One region of the uncultured Maritalea sp. genome, then DNA from elsewhere that is predicted to be linked to it. Evidence: riboswitches for the same ligand, from Rfam matches in the RefSeq annotation. Region 1 holds a riboswitch; the other holds the start of a gene.
What was found. Region 1 has a riboswitch for thiamine pyrophosphate ahead of thiB (thiamine ABC transporter substrate binding subunit). Riboswitches for the same ligand answer to the same signal wherever they lie in the genome.

Region 1 (7,191 bases):
AAGGCATCGGTGGGGTAAAACGTCCTGGCATCGTGCATCGCTTAGACAAAGATACATCCGGCGTCATGATTGCGGCCAAAACCGACGAGGCGCATAGGTCCCTTTCCGCTCAATTTGCAGACCACGGTAAGAATGGCCCTTTGCGCCGTACCTACAATGCTTTTGTATGGGGAGTACCAGACCCAGAAGCCGGCACAATCGATGCAATGATTGGTCGCTCGACACACAACCGCACCAAGCAGGCGATTGTTGAGAAGAATGGCCGCCATGCGGTCACCCATTATAAAACCCTTATGGCTTTCGGCGGCAACGCATGGACAGTAAGCAAAATTGCTTGTCAGCTCGAAACAGGTCGCACCCATCAAATCCGTGTCCATTTGGCCCACATTGGCCACGCCCTATTGGGCGACCCAACATATGGAATTGGTTTTGAAAGCCGTGAGCGCAATCTACCCATGTTGGTGCAAAAATCACTCAAATCCTTGACTCGCCAAGCCCTACACGCGGTGGATTTGACCATCGCCCATCCCGTTTCTGGCGCCAAGATGCACTTTTCTTCCCCTTTTCCCACCGATATGGAAAATCTTGAAAAAACCTTGCAAACCGCTGATTCTTAGGCCAAGTTTCAGCTCTTTTGTCGATTTTTGAACATTTTTCTCCCTCAAAGGGGTGAAATGCCATATATCGGCCCTATATAGTGTCCAACAATCAAATTGATTGCATGTGGTGCGTCCAGCATGGAGCATCAAATTGTGTCGGCTGAGTTTGATGCGACACGCAACGGGAATGAGGGGGTGCTAAATGGCCCAAACAAATTTGCCAACATTGTCTTCAGACAATGGCTTATCGCGCTATTTGCAGGAAATCCGCAAATTCCCAATGCTTGAGCCAAACGAAGAGTTTATGCTCGCCAAGCGCTATAAAGAGCATGAAGACCCAGAGGCCGCTCAAAAACTCATCACGTCGCACCTGCGCCTTGTGGCCAAAATTGCCATGGGTTATCGCGGATATGGATTGCCAATTTCAGAGGTGATTTCAGAAGGCAATGTGGGGCTTATGCAGGCGGTTAAACGGTTTGAGCCAGATAAGGGTTTCCGCCTGGCAACCTATGCAATGTGGTGGATCCGCGCATCAATTCAAGAATATGTGCTGCGCTCATGGTCGCTCGTAAAAATCGGCACCACCGCCGCCCAAAAACGCCTATTCTTCAACCTACGCAAAATCAAAGGTCAAATCGCTGCCCTTGATGATGGCGCGTTGCATCCTGACCAGATCAAACAAATTGCCACAACGCTAAAAGTGTCTGAGGCAGACGTTGTATCCATGAACCAACGCCTTACAGGCGATGCATCCTTGAACGCACCCATGCGCTCAGACGAAGGCGCATCACAGTGGCAAGATTGGCTGGTGGACGATGAACCAGACCAAGAAACCGCCCTTGGCGATGCGCAAGAATATGACGAGCGCATGAGCTTACTCAACAACGCCATGAGCGTTTTAAACGAACGTGAACAAGAGATATTCAAAGCCCGCCGCTTGCGCGAACCTGCCTTGACGCTGGAAGAACTTGCGCAAAAGTTTGAAGTCTCCCGTGAACGCATCAGACAAATCGAAGTGCGCGCTTTTGAGAAGGTGCAGATCGAAGTGAAAAAGCAGGCGTTGGAAAAAGCAGGGGAACCGGCCTAAAGGCCCTTTTTGATAATCGCTGCAGTCGCAAGGGCAGCTTGATCACCATCGTCGTGCAAACCTTCAACAACGGCGGCTTTATCGATGTTTTGGCGGTTCTGACTCATCTTCCATTTGCCAACGAGTTCGGTGATTTCAAACTCCAGCCCATAAAGCCCTTTGAGCTGACGCGCCAAGTAATCTGCTGGCGCATCCGAAACGGACCATGGGTCTACCCGACCTTCTTCCATCTGATCCGTCATAGATTTCAAATGGCATAGTTTCCATTTAGCATCATGCTTAAAATGCAACTTGCCCCGCGCGTGCACCACCACATAATTGTAGGTAGGCACTTCTTTGCCATGTTCTTTTTTACCCGGATACCACCCAGCGGAAATATAGTGCGCAGGCCCTTGAAAAATGGCCAAAGCCTCAGCCCCATCTTCGCACTGCTCCAGCAAATCATTGCCGCGCGACAAATGGGCATGCAGCTGCTCGCCGTTTTTGGCCAAAACCATCGGCAAATGATTGGCTGTTAGCCCCTCAGAAATGTTGCAGACCAAGGCGGCCAATGGGTGCTGCGCAATTGCATCAAGCAATACTTCTTTGCGCGTCTCTTTGAAAGCCGGTGGTTGATACATTGGCGGGGTCCCAATTCGTTGGTTAGTACAGCTTATTCAAGATCGCGCCAAAATGTGTTCTTGGCAAGATGACAAGATATGGATCATCAAAGTCTTTTGCACAATTCAATTGCACTTTTGGCGCACAAGTTACGTTTGACGTACCAATGCGTTTCCCCACATCCAAGGTCAATCCATCTAACGGAAATTTCAGGCCAACCGACGACTTAAATTTTGCTGGGTGAAGCGGATAAACTGAAAACCTTGTCCTCACCGGTAAATCAATCTCAAAATCCCCCGCTACGCCAATACACATATCGACTTGATCCATCAAAACAATATGCTTTTGCGCCCCATATCGCGCGATGGTGTGAAATGCGGCGAGCGTATGATCGACCCTTTTGCCCAACATGCCAAAACAAATGAACATGGGCGCATCAATTGAGTATAGGCATTTCTCAAAATCGGTGGTTTCTTGCTCGATAATTTCAATCATCTGAACGTTTGGATCAAACGCACTGCGATCCGCAATGGAATCAAAATCTCCAATCACGGCATGCAATTGAAGCCCCAGCGCCAACGCCGCGTCTGCCGCCCCATCAGCCGCAATCAACGCATAGCCTCGTTCTACGAACTCGCGCAATTGGGCGGGGTCAAAATCCCCTCCACCCAGCACAATAACGGGCGTTGAAAATAGCAATAGGGCCTTTTGCGCACTCGACTTATTGGGGTCTTGCATAACAACTCAAATCGACTAAGTTAGCCCCATCTCGCTGGGGTGCTCCAAAAGGAGCTGAGAATAAACCCATATAACCTGAACCAGGTCATGCTGGCGGAGGGAGACCGAGATGACAAGTGCCAAAACGGCTAAAGATTGTCATTTCCCCTTTTATGCACGACCGCACATTGTTTGATATGAGGGACAGTACATGTCTTTGAAAAAACTCACGATTGCGGCGCTTATTTCTCTTGTTCCATTTGCATCAACTGCAGTGGCAAACGATAAGCCAACGCTCACCATCTATACATATGATAGCTTCGCATCCGATTGGGGCCCTGGCCCACAAATCAAAGCTGGCTTTGAAGCCACTTGCAATTGCATCGTGGATTTTGTTGGCGCAGAAGATGCGATCAGCGCCCTGCGCAAAGCCCAACTTGAAGGCGACAGCACAAAAGCGGACATTATTCTAGGGCTCGATACAAGTGTTGCAGCTGAAGCAAAAAGCACCGAATTGTTTGCTGCACACAACACAGATCTGTCAGCACTCAAATTGCCAATCGATTATTCATCAGAGCAGTTTGTGCCGTTTGACTATGGCTATTTTGCCTTCGTTTATCGCAAATCAGACTTCCCAAAGGCACCAACTTCATTTGAAGATTTGGACAAAGCGGGCGAAGATTTCAAATTCGTTATTCAAGACCCACGCTCATCCACACCCGGCCTTGGCTTGGTGCTTTGGGCAAAAGCGGCCTATGGCGACGATACTGCAGAGATGTGGCCTGATCTAAAAGATCATATCCTAACCGTCACAAAAGGTTGGTCTGAAAGCTACAGCCTGTTCTTGGATGGGGAAGCGGACATGGTGCTAAGCTACACCACCTCGCCTTCATACCATAAGATCGCCGAAGAGGACGACAATTACGCCGCAGCGATTTTTGACGAAGGTCACTACCTGCAAATCGAATTGGCCGGTGTTTTGAAGTCCTCAAAAAACCAAGAATTGGCACAGAGCTTCATGAAGTATCTTGTGAGCCAAGACGCGCAAAAAATCATCCCGACAACCAACTGGATGTTCCCAGTGGTTGAATTGGAAGGCGGATTGCCTGAGGGTTTTGCAACACCTTTGACCAAAGAGCAGACGTTGCTGCTTGATGATCAAGACGTTGGCGCCAACACAAAGGCATATATTGGTGCCTTCTTTGCCGGCATTGAATAATAAAACATGGTCTCGCCCTATGGGCGGGACCTTCCCCCTTTTGCGCGCGCCGCGCCTATTGGTGGGCCTGCTCATTGCCTTATGCGTCGGGGCGCTCATTTGCGCCCTCATTGCCATCATTTGGCAAGCCGCTGATCTGTTTGGTAATCCAAAAACCAGTTCGATCGATATTTTTCACCTGCTTCGAATGTCCGCCATTCAAGCGGGCCTTTCCGTTTTACTTGCTTTCGTAACCGGCAGCATTGTTGCCATTGCACTCACCCGTCTCACGTTCTTCGGTAAACCATTTGTTCTAGCCTTCCTGTCCGCCGGGCTGGTATTGCCCACCTTGGTGGTGGCTTTCGGTCTATTAGCCATTTGGGGGCGCGCCGGGCTCATCAACGACATCGGCCAATCTGTTGGATTAGGCAAACTGCCCTTCACCATTTTTGGACTGCAAGGCATTCTTGCCGCTCACACAATTCTCAACGGCTCTTTCGCCGCGCGGATATTTTATGATCGCTTGCAAGCATTACCCAGCGCCAGCTTAAAATTGGGCCAATCCCTTGGCCTAAGCGAATGGCAACGCTTCACAATCCTTGATTGGCCTGCTCTCAAAAGCGCCATGCCCGGCCTTGGCGCAACCATTTTCTTGATGTGTTTTACATCATTTTCCGTCGTGCTATTGCTAGGCGGCGGCCCTGCCAATGCCACATTTGAAGTTGCCATTTTTGAAGCGGTAAAGCTTGATTTTGACCTTCATCGCGCAGCGCTTTTAGCCGCAGCGCAATTGGCGTTTTGCCTGTTCATCATCATCCCCACAGCAGGACTTAAAAGCAATTCAGTGCTAATTGGCGCCAGCCAAAACCACCTCTGGGCCGCAACAGGCAAAGTAAAATGGATAATCGGCGCCTTGCTGTTCGTGCTTATGCTCACCTATGCAAGCCCTTTGCTGATCATCCTCTATGAAGGCTTTGATCCCGCTATATTCAAGCTCATCAGCTCGCAAAAATTTCTCAACGCCCTAGCTACATCTTGTATCATCGCTACCGCCAGCGCCACCATCGCGCTCACTTGTGCCATGTTGCTTGCTTTTGCACGTGCCGAATTGATCTACCAAAATACAAGCCCCACCAGCACCAATCTTTTGCGCACGTTCATCAGCGCACCGGTTTTTGCCTACCTTGCGACACCGTCGATCGTCTTGGCTCTTGGATTCTTTTTGTTGGCCCGATTTGCAGGCTTGGACACATCAAAAGTGGGCATCTATGTTGTGGTCATTGCCAATGCGCTATTGGCCTTACCGCTGGCAAACGCAACGCTTGGCCCGCCTGTTGAGAAAATAGCCAACAAACATTTTCGTCTGGTCAAAAGCCTAAACATCAACGGCTGGCGCAGGTTCCGCTTTATCGAACTGCCCCTTATCCGCAAAGAATGCGCCTATGTTTTTGCCCTTGGCTTTAGTTATTCGTTTGGCGACCTTGGGGTCATCGCCCTATTTGGCACAGACGACTTCAGCACCTTACCTTGGATGATGTACCGTGCTTTGGGGGCATATCGGTCCAATGACGCCGCAATGCTGGCTGCAATTTTACTGTTCATCGCAGTATTTAGCTTTTACATTTTCCCCAAAATACTGGGAGGACGCGACAATGCTCACCTTCAATAGAGTAGAATTCGCCTATCCAAAAACCACACCATATCACTTTGACTTCAGAGTAAATCGCGGAGAAATCGTAGGCATTGCGGGGGCAAGCGGCTCTGGAAAATCCACACTGCTTGATTTGGTCGCAGGGTTTCAAACCCCCTCATCAGGTCAAATTGAACTAGATGACAACTCTCTTCTTAGGCTTGCGCCAGAAGAACGCCCCGTGTCCATTCTGTTTCAAAAAGACAATGTGTTCGCGCACCTTACCGCCGCCCAAAATGTGCAGCTGGGACGTAAAGACTACATCAATACAAGTGAAAAATTGGCGGAAGTGGGACTAGCGGGTTTTGAAAACCAAAAATGCGCATCTCTCTCTGGTGGACAACAACAGCGCGTTGCATTGGCCCGCACCTTGGCCCGCAATCAGCCCATTTTGCTGCTCGATGAACCATTCTCTGCACTGGATGGCGATACGGCCAGCCAAATGCGAGATCTCGTGAAAAACTTAGTAAAACAGCACAACTGGCACGCCATTTTGGTCAGCCATCACAGCCAAGATTTTGATGCCTTGGCCGATCAATTGTTCAATCTAAAGGATGGCAGATTAGAAGCGGTTGTGCGTTAGAGGGCCTATTCAGCGGCCCATGCTGCCAACACAGATTCAAAAATCGCTGCACCCTCTTTGCCTTTTTCCATGGTCACGATCGCTTTACGACCAGTGGAATAAACGACAGGCAAGTCAATCCAACCGCGTTTTGAAATCAAAGCAACATTCTTAGAAAGATCCGCTTCCGCAGCGCTTAGCGCAAAGAAGAATGAATTATCAAAAACCCTTGCCGATGCACCGATCAATGGATCTCCCTGTGCCAACTCTTGGTCCTTAAGCAAAATGCCCGGCAAACTGGCAATGCCGCCACCAAGAAAACTCTCCGTTACAGAGAAGTTGATCTCAAAGAGATGACTGGCGGGCAGAGCATCGTCACTGTTTTTTCTAAACAGCACATTTACGGACAAGTTGCGCGCAGGAACGGAAACAACCGCCTTGATCACCGGTGCTCCAGTTTCATCGACGTCTCGCGACCAAACGGTCTCCCCGGTAAAAGGCACAGCCCCACCAGTTCCGGTAATCTGCTCTTCAATCAACAACGACCTACTGCCAACCTCAACTGCCGTTTCGCTGGTATCACCCACATTGAGTTTTGGTTGATCAGGTTCGGTTGCGGCATCAGCCACTAACCGCTCTTCGGTTGATGCAACCGGCGTCTCACTAATTGGCGCCACTTCAGTTACAGGCAACGTCTCCACTGTTTCACTTGTGGGCACCTCAGGAGCAGTTTCAGTG
Region 2 (7,934 bases), on a different contig from region 1:
TCCAGTTTCCACAATTTCTGCCTCCCCAAAAGCGGGGTGCACCGCGTAAGCTGCATTGATCAAATCAACCATCGACTTTGCGCTCACACCGCCAGCCCGTTCGCTTTCAATCTGCGTCGCACCGATCATATAAAGGCCTTCGCCACGCGGCACGATGTAAACCGGAAACCGCGGATGAGCGAGCCGCACCGGGCGGCTTAGCTGAACATCATCGCATTTCACCACCAGCATTTCACCGCGCACGCCACGCAATTGGGGCAAGAAATCGCGTGCCGCCAATCCCCGCGCATCAATGATTTTGCCACCCGGCGTCACGTCCTCAAGCGTTGCCCCATAGTGAAATTTCACCCCTTGTTCGCAAAGATGTTGGGTCAGTGCCAACAGGGCCGCGCGCGGGTCCATATGCGCTTCATCTTTGAAAAAAAGCGCTTCGGCGAACCGCTCTCCTAGATCAGGTTCCAGCGCTGCCAATTCTTTTTGCTTCAGCCATTGGTGGCATTTGGTACGCGCACCAAACCGCTTCAATTCGTTGCGATCACGACTTGTGCTGACAACAATTGAGCCACGTTGCACAATGTCTGGCACATATTTTTGCCACCAGGCCAATGCTTCGCGCCCCAGCTCAACCACAATCGGCTCAGCCATATCAGCCTCGCATTCAGGGGCCAACATGCCCCCCGCATACCACGAGCAACTCTGTGCGCCGGGCGCTGCGCCACGCTCCACAATTTCAACATCAACCCCGCGCGCCACCAATTCGGTGGCGGCGGTGAGGCCAGCAACGCCGGCCCCCAATATGGTGACCCGCATGGCCCTAGCTCCCGCTGAGCGCTTCAAGTTCCTCAGGCGTCATATATAAATTGCCACCCGATTTATACTTTTCAGCCATGGCCGCCATGCCCTCTTCATTGGCTTCAGATCGAATGTCGTGGCTGATCTTCATCGAGCAAAACTTTGGCCCACACATGGAACAAAAATGGGCCACCTTATGGGCTTCTTTGGGCAAGGTTTGATCGTGAAAGTCCCGCGCCGTATCAGGATCAAGCGAGAGGTTAAACTGATCTTCCCAACGAAACTCAAACCGCGCCCGACTTAACGCATCGTCGCGTATTTGGGCGGCGGGGTGCCCCTTGGCCAAATCCGCCGCATGGGCTGCAATTTTGTAGGTGATTACCCCAACCTTTACATCGTCACGATCCGGCAATCCCAAATGTTCCTTCGGGGTGACATAACAAAGCATGGCGGTTCCAAACCAGCCGATCATTGCCGCACCAATTCCCGAAGTAATATGGTCATATCCCGGCGCAATATCAGTGGTCAGCGGCCCAAGCGTATAAAACGGGGCTTCGCCACAGACCTTAAGCTGCTTGTCCATATTCTCTTTGATCTTGTGCATAGGCACATGACCCGGACCTTCAATCATCACCTGACAGTCTTTGGCCCATGCCACTTGGGTCAATTCGCCAAGGGTTTCCAATTCAGCAAATTGCGCCGCATCATTGGCATCGGCAATCGAGCCCGGACGCAGCCCATCACCCAACGAAAACGACACATCATACTTGCGGCAAATATCGCAAATCTCTTCAAAATGCTCATAAAGAAAACTCTCCTTATGGTGATGCAAGCACCACTTCGCCATGATTGAGCCGCCGCGCGACACAATGCCCGTCACGCGTTCCGCCGTTAAGGGCACATAGTGCAAACGCACCCCAGCGTGAATGGTGAAATAATCCACCCCTTGCTCAGCCTGTTCAATCAAGGTGTCCCGATAAACCTCCCACGTCAGGTCTTCAGCAATGCCATTGACCTTTTCGAGCGCCTGATAAATCGGCACGGTGCCAATGGGTACTGGTGAATTGCGGATAATCCACTCGCGGATATTGTGAATATTGCGGCCGGTGGACAAATCCATCACGGTGTCCCCACCCCAACGGATCGCCCAAACCATTTTGTCCACCTCTTCTTCCATGGAAGAAGTGACCGCCGAATTGCCAATATTGGCGTTGATCTTCACTAGGAAATTGCGCCCAATAATCATCGGCTCCACCTCGGGGTGGTTGATGTTCGCCGGGATCACTGCTCGACCCGCCGCAACTTCATCGCGCACAAATTCAGGCGTCACATAATCAGGGATAGATGCGCCCCAATCTTCGCCGTCACGCTTAAGTTTTTCTTTGAGTTCCGCCCGCCCCAAATTCTCACGAATGGCAATAAATTCCATTTCTGGTGTAATCACACCAGCGCGTGCATAAGCCAACTGGGTGACCGCTTTGCCATCCTTAGCGCGCTTAGGTTGATGCAGGTTCGGAAACTGTGGGGTCAGTTTTGCATCTGACACAAACCCATTATCCGCCGCGGTGATCTCGCGCCCCTGATAGGTCTGCACATCACCGCGTGCCTCAATCCAACTTTCACGCAATCGGGGCACACCCTGTTCAATCGTGTTGGAAAATCCATCTGCTGTATATGGGCCCGAACTATCGTAAACCACAACTGGAGGCTCATTGGCGCTTGGGTTCAATGCGATTTCACGCATGGGCACCAGAATGTCCGGGTGAATTTTGCCAGGTTTGTAAATTTTGCGCGAGGCCGGCAATGGCCCGGTGGTGATTTGAGGAGTAATAGCGTTCATTAAGGTCGCCCCTTTTTTTAAAAGTGGGACCCAATTCAACGGCTTAGGCTTCAAGAAAGTGCAGTTGCGGCTTAGATTTCACCCATTTTGGGCGACAGGAAAACGCAAGATGACCGTCCCTACGCCAGCGTTAACTGGATCAGGTTCAAAGGGTCGTCGCGCTGAATGGAAACCCATTCCAGCGACCTCTCAGCTCCTTGTCAGAGCCCCCCTGGTTACGCGCACAAACTGATATCGATTTGAAAACTTGTCAAGCGCCTTATCACAACCCCCCTTAGACTTTGCGCTAAGATCAGGCAGAAGAAATCACGCCGAGAAACCAATAACCGGTATAAGTATCAACGAGATAAGGAACCTTTCAAGTCAATCCATTTTAGTGTTTTAAGGCCGTAGCCAGACGGCTTTTCGGCTCTGCAACCACTAAGAGATGAATTGATCAAATCCCCCAAGCATAACCGGGCAATCGACCCAAGTTGTACGTCACATTTTCTATTCCAGCGATGTTTTCCACGGCAACTTTGACCGCTTTTTCTTCAGCTTGCGACGACGCAACACCCCAAACATCAACTTGGTTACCTTCAACAATGACGTTGAGGTGGTTGATGTTCAAATCTGGCACTTCGGACAAGGCCTCAAGGATAATCGAGCGCTTCTCAAGGTCGGTAGCATCTCTTTTGATTTCTCTTTTTGGCGTTGCCGCCAAGGCATGCATCAAATTTGCGCGACTTACGATACCAAGCAATTTGCCATCTTTGACAACAGGCACGCGTTTTATGTGCTTTTCAGCCAACAGGCGTGCCACTTCACCCACTTGCATATCAGGTTCAACCGAAATGACCTTTTTCGTCATGACGTCTTCAACGTGTCGCCCGCGCAGCGCAACAAAATCTTGGGCAGTATCCTCTCGGCTTGAAACCATACGCAACCACCAAGATTTTGGTCGATCATTTGCGCCTTCCACTCGCCGCATTAAATCGCCTTCAGAAACGATGCCTTGAACGACCCCCGCTTCGTCCACCACGGGCAGAGCGCTAATATGGTGTTTGATCATTAGCTGAGTTACCTGCTCCACGGTGGAAGATGTTGCAACAGAAATAACCTTGGCTGTCATAATGTCTTGAGCTTGCATGGCTTGGTTTCCTTTCGTTTCTTAGGAACCGCGCAGCAAGTATTTCGAGCCAACTCGCGCGCTACAGTCCCCAACAATCCACCCATAGCTGAAAGGATGGTTGCGCGCCTTGACGTGCGTCAACCACCCCAATCCCAATCAATTGGTTTCATCAGTTTCTCGAAATGCTGATATGGGCTGAGATCAGTCCACTACGCGTGCACGACAACCTTTGTATAAAGATGCCATGTGGCATGCCCCAACACAGGCAACACCACCAAAAGCCCCATAAAAGCGGGCAACATGGCAACAAGGGTGAGGCCACCAACAACCAGCGCAAACCCGAGCATGGGCAAAAAGTTGATCCGTACGGCGTTGAAACTTACAATAATCGCAGAAACAAAATCGATATCCCTCGCCATCAACAAAGGCATGGCCACAACAGTTGCGGCGAATAGCGAAAATGAAATCAACGCCCCGATTATCGTGCCCACGGCCAGAAAGCCTAGCCCTTCAGGCGTTGTGGTGACGATGCTCAAAAACTCGCCAAGTGACGAATATGTTTTGAACCCCAAGAACAAGGCCATCACCAACCGAATTTGATAGACCCAAATCCAAAAGATGAACAGCACGACAAAAGCCATCCAACCCAGCTGCCGCTCCCTTTGTCCGAGAATCAAAAAGAATATCTGACGCCAAACCAAAGGCTCACCGGCGAGCAGCCTGCGGCTCACTTCATAAGTACCAACCGCCACAAATGGCCCAACCAGGGGAAAGCCGATGGCCAACGGAATAATCATCCAAGGCATGTTGTAAACCATCAAACCGGCCCAAATCGCCAGTCCGCCAACGGCATAAAACCCGCCAAAAAACAGCCCCAATAGGGGCGCTTTTTTAAAGTCTTGCCAACCAGCAAGCAATGCGGCGCGCACATCTGAAAAATGAATGGTTCTTACGCTTGGCAGTTTTGGTGGCTGATAGGCCTCTAGTCCCTGATCGCTCATAAATTCCCCCCTCAAGGTAGTTTGAGAATAGCAAAATTTGAGGGAGGAGCAATGGATTAAACTACTCAGCCGCGATTTGAGTTTCGGGGCCAAAACGCAATATTGCGCAGGCCGCAACATCACCCGTTGCGCGTTTGAGCACTGGATATATCCGCCCACAAGCCGCGGCAAAGCTGGCGGCCACTGCCGCTTCTTCGCCATACCGCCGGACAATTTCAGCCCGCAACTCAGCCGTATTCGCCCCACCAGCAATTGCACTTTGCGCAAATAAATAACCCAAACCGCAATCGCTTGGTGTTTCGGCATGGCCTTTTGCACATTGTTCAAGCTCCTTGGGAGCCACCCCAATTTCAATCGCTTGATCCACAATCAATTGCGCACAAGACCCACAATCAGCATCAAGTGTTGACGCCAGCGCCGCGCCTGCCCACACGTCTTTTGCGGCCTTTGGGCCCCTATAAAGACTTAAGATCGGCAACAAGCCTAAACGCCACCCACCGCCTTTAGATTTGTCGATGATTTGATGCATATAGCTCGCGTCATAATCATATTGCTTTTCAAAGCTGGCGGTACTTTTGTGCAAAACTGTTTTAAGCATGGCGATAGCTCCTTTTAGGGGACTGACAGGCAAGCAACAACGCGCCCCAAGCGGGCAACTGAATGCCAAAAAGATTACTGACGGCAATAAAATCAAGCGGAATGCCGCGTTGAAACCAAATGAAAATATGAAATGCGGCGTGTAAAGCCGGCCACAAAGCACCGCACACTAGGGCGGTTTGATCATGCCGCACCAATCCATATGCCATGGCCAAGCCACTCATTAAAAACACCAAGCCAATATCCATAATGAAATGCATATTAAACGGTCCGGTTTGCACCACACCAGGCGTTGTTTGATACCAAACCATGGGGGTAAAAAACATAAAACCCGCCAGCAAAAGGAACCAGCCAACAAAAATCCATTGCACTGCTCGTGCCATCTTTTTCTCCTTCGTTTAAAGTCTAGACGCAGCAGCCCGTAGATTTGTGACCGGCATGGTCACATTTTTATGGCCCAATCGTCTTATTGCTAGTGAAGGAGGGCGTAATGTCAGATTTGGACCAAGACGAGATGTTCGAAAATGAACGCAAACGGCTTTTTGGCCTTGCCTACCGCATGCTCGGCTCAGTGGCAGATGCGGAAGATATGGTGCAAGATACTTGGGTGCGCTGGAGCAAGGTGGACGGCACTGCTGTCGATAATCCGCAAGCTTTCCTCACCACCATTATTACCCGTTTATCGCTGGATCAGCTTAGATCCGCTAAGCATAAGCGGGAAACCTATGTGGGCGCATGGCTGCCCGAACCATTGGTCGCAGATCAATCCACTGGCCCCGATGAGATGATACAAAAGGCAGACGATATTTCCTTTGCGTTGATGTTGACCTTGGAAAAATTATCCGCTCCCGAACGCGCTGCCTTTTTATTACATGATGTGTTTGATCTTGGGTTTGACGAAATCGCTAAAACACTGGATCGCACTGAGGCCTCTTGCCGCAAACTCGCCTCCCGCGCCCGTCAAAAAGTGCGCAGCGAAGGGGATGCAGCTTTGCCCATGTCAACGAATGAGCCATTGGTGACGTCATTTTTGGCCGCCCTTAAAACAGGCGAGTTGAGTGAATTTGTGGACTTTATCGCTGAAGATGCAGTGTTGGTCACCGATGGCGGTGGCGTCAAATCCGCCACGCTTTTGCCTATTTATGGCCGGGAGAAAATCATGCGTTTCTTTTTCGGCCTTGGTGAAAAATTTGGTCGTCCCAATCCTAGTGATATTAAATTGATCACCATTAACGGCACCCCTGGAATATTGATCCGCGAAGATAAAAACGACGTACAAGCTTGGTCGATAGCCTGGACGACAGACGGCCAAATCAAACAGCTCTACATTATCCGCAATCCAGAAAAACTAGGTCATGTGGTGTTTGACTAGGCCTGCACCTCTTGCATTTGCTTTTCTTGCACCAAAGCTTTGTACAACTCTGACAAAAGACCAACCGTAAAGAACATCAAGAGATAACTGAGTAACGTGGACAATATGGCACCCAAGGCCGTTTTAAGGTCCGTGATTAAACTTGCTCCAAAAATTACGGCCTGTAGTGAATTAATCAAAGTCAGGATGAAGGAAAACGCGAGAGCTAGGATGAGTATTTGGACAAAATGCTGACGTGTATAATGGAAGCTGTCTCTGAATTTGAAAGATGACAATGGCTTATGGTGCGTCGGTTTTTCAAGCGCGATAGCTGGGAGCTTGAGCCCCCAAAATAGAAACACGAGATAAATGACAAAATTACCCGCAAAGGTTGGCCAAAAGACGTCAAATCCAGTTTGCGGTTGTGTTGGTATTGCTCCATTTTCAGCACTGCTAACGACGGCCCATGTTGATACAAGTATAGCCAAAATCATAGGGACGATGAAGAGGACCACACCCGTCCAAAAATAGCGCTGCACGGGCCATCCTTCTGGCCAAACGATAACCTTTTTAGGCACTTCCCCGAGTACCAAGAACCGATGCCATGCTATCGCAACAATTGCTGCCCCAACAATTGTGACAAAAATCATCAGCGCACCAAGTGGCAACCAAATCGGCCAACTTTGGCTCATGATCCACGGCATGGCCGCGCCCGTGTAAACATCGTTTGTCGATCCAGCTGTGATCAAAGGTAGGCCTGCGATGACCATCAGCGGCACCCAAAAAGCCGATATTTTGTAAATGGTGTCGAAATTGTTGATCGTGGCAAAAAAGCTGCGCTTGATGATCTCTATGCTCAGCATAAAAACTCCAAAAATATGACTTAAAATCGAGTGCAATTTGTCGTTTCGGGCTTGTAGCGTCAAGAAAGGAATTACGTATAAGAGCGCGCGTCTAACCTTTCACCCAAATGCAACGCGCTGTTACATCCATTTGTTCACATTCAAATTGACAACTAGAACAAAACATGAACATTTAGGGAGTCTGGAATTTATAGAGTCGGAACAAGGACATGGAGCATTACCAGCAAAAATGAATGCCGGTTTTGCAGTTCGAAAATCCGACAATAAGACCAAACCACCCTTTTAAGGCCAGACGGTTATGCACAAGGACAAACACAAGGAGCTAATCAATTTACGCCAGCATTTGCAGCGGATCGAGAAATCTGGCGTGCAAAAACAC

Region 2: it holds a riboswitch for thiamine pyrophosphate, as region 1 does, so the genes downstream of both, thiC (phosphomethylpyrimidine synthase ThiC) here and thiB (thiamine ABC transporter substrate binding subunit) in region 1, are expected to answer to the same signal.

Annotation. Positions count from the first base shown of each region.
Region 1 is NZ_CAKZPW010000409.1:330-7,520, reverse strand. It holds gene Q0231_RS16180 (RluA family pseudouridine synthase) at 1-617, shown strand, start outside; gene rpoH (RNA polymerase sigma factor RpoH) at 802-1,686, shown strand; gene Q0231_RS16170 (FMN-binding negative transcriptional regulator) at 1,683-2,306, opposite strand; gene Q0231_RS16165 (thiamine diphosphokinase) at 2,329-3,024, opposite strand; TPP riboswitch at 3,050-3,143, shown strand; gene thiB (thiamine ABC transporter substrate binding subunit) at 3,215-4,222, shown strand; gene Q0231_RS16155 (hypothetical protein) at 4,242-5,870, shown strand; gene Q0231_RS16150 (ATP-binding cassette domain-containing protein) at 5,854-6,474, shown strand; partial or broken gene Q0231_RS16145 (hypothetical protein) at 6,480-7,191, opposite strand, start outside.
Region 2 is NZ_CAKZPW010000026.1:822-8,755, forward strand. It holds gene thiO (glycine oxidase ThiO) at 1-810, opposite strand, end outside; gene thiC (phosphomethylpyrimidine synthase ThiC) at 815-2,632, opposite strand; TPP riboswitch at 2,731-2,855, opposite strand; gene Q0231_RS01100 (CBS domain-containing protein) at 3,069-3,761, opposite strand; gene Q0231_RS01105 (DUF2189 domain-containing protein) at 3,953-4,744, opposite strand; gene Q0231_RS01110 (hypothetical protein) at 4,806-5,342, opposite strand; gene Q0231_RS01115 (hypothetical protein) at 5,335-5,724, opposite strand; gene Q0231_RS01120 (sigma-70 family RNA polymerase sigma factor) at 5,832-6,713, shown strand; gene Q0231_RS01125 (hypothetical protein) at 6,710-7,555, opposite strand; partial or broken gene Q0231_RS01130 (hypothetical protein) at 7,854-7,934, shown strand, end outside.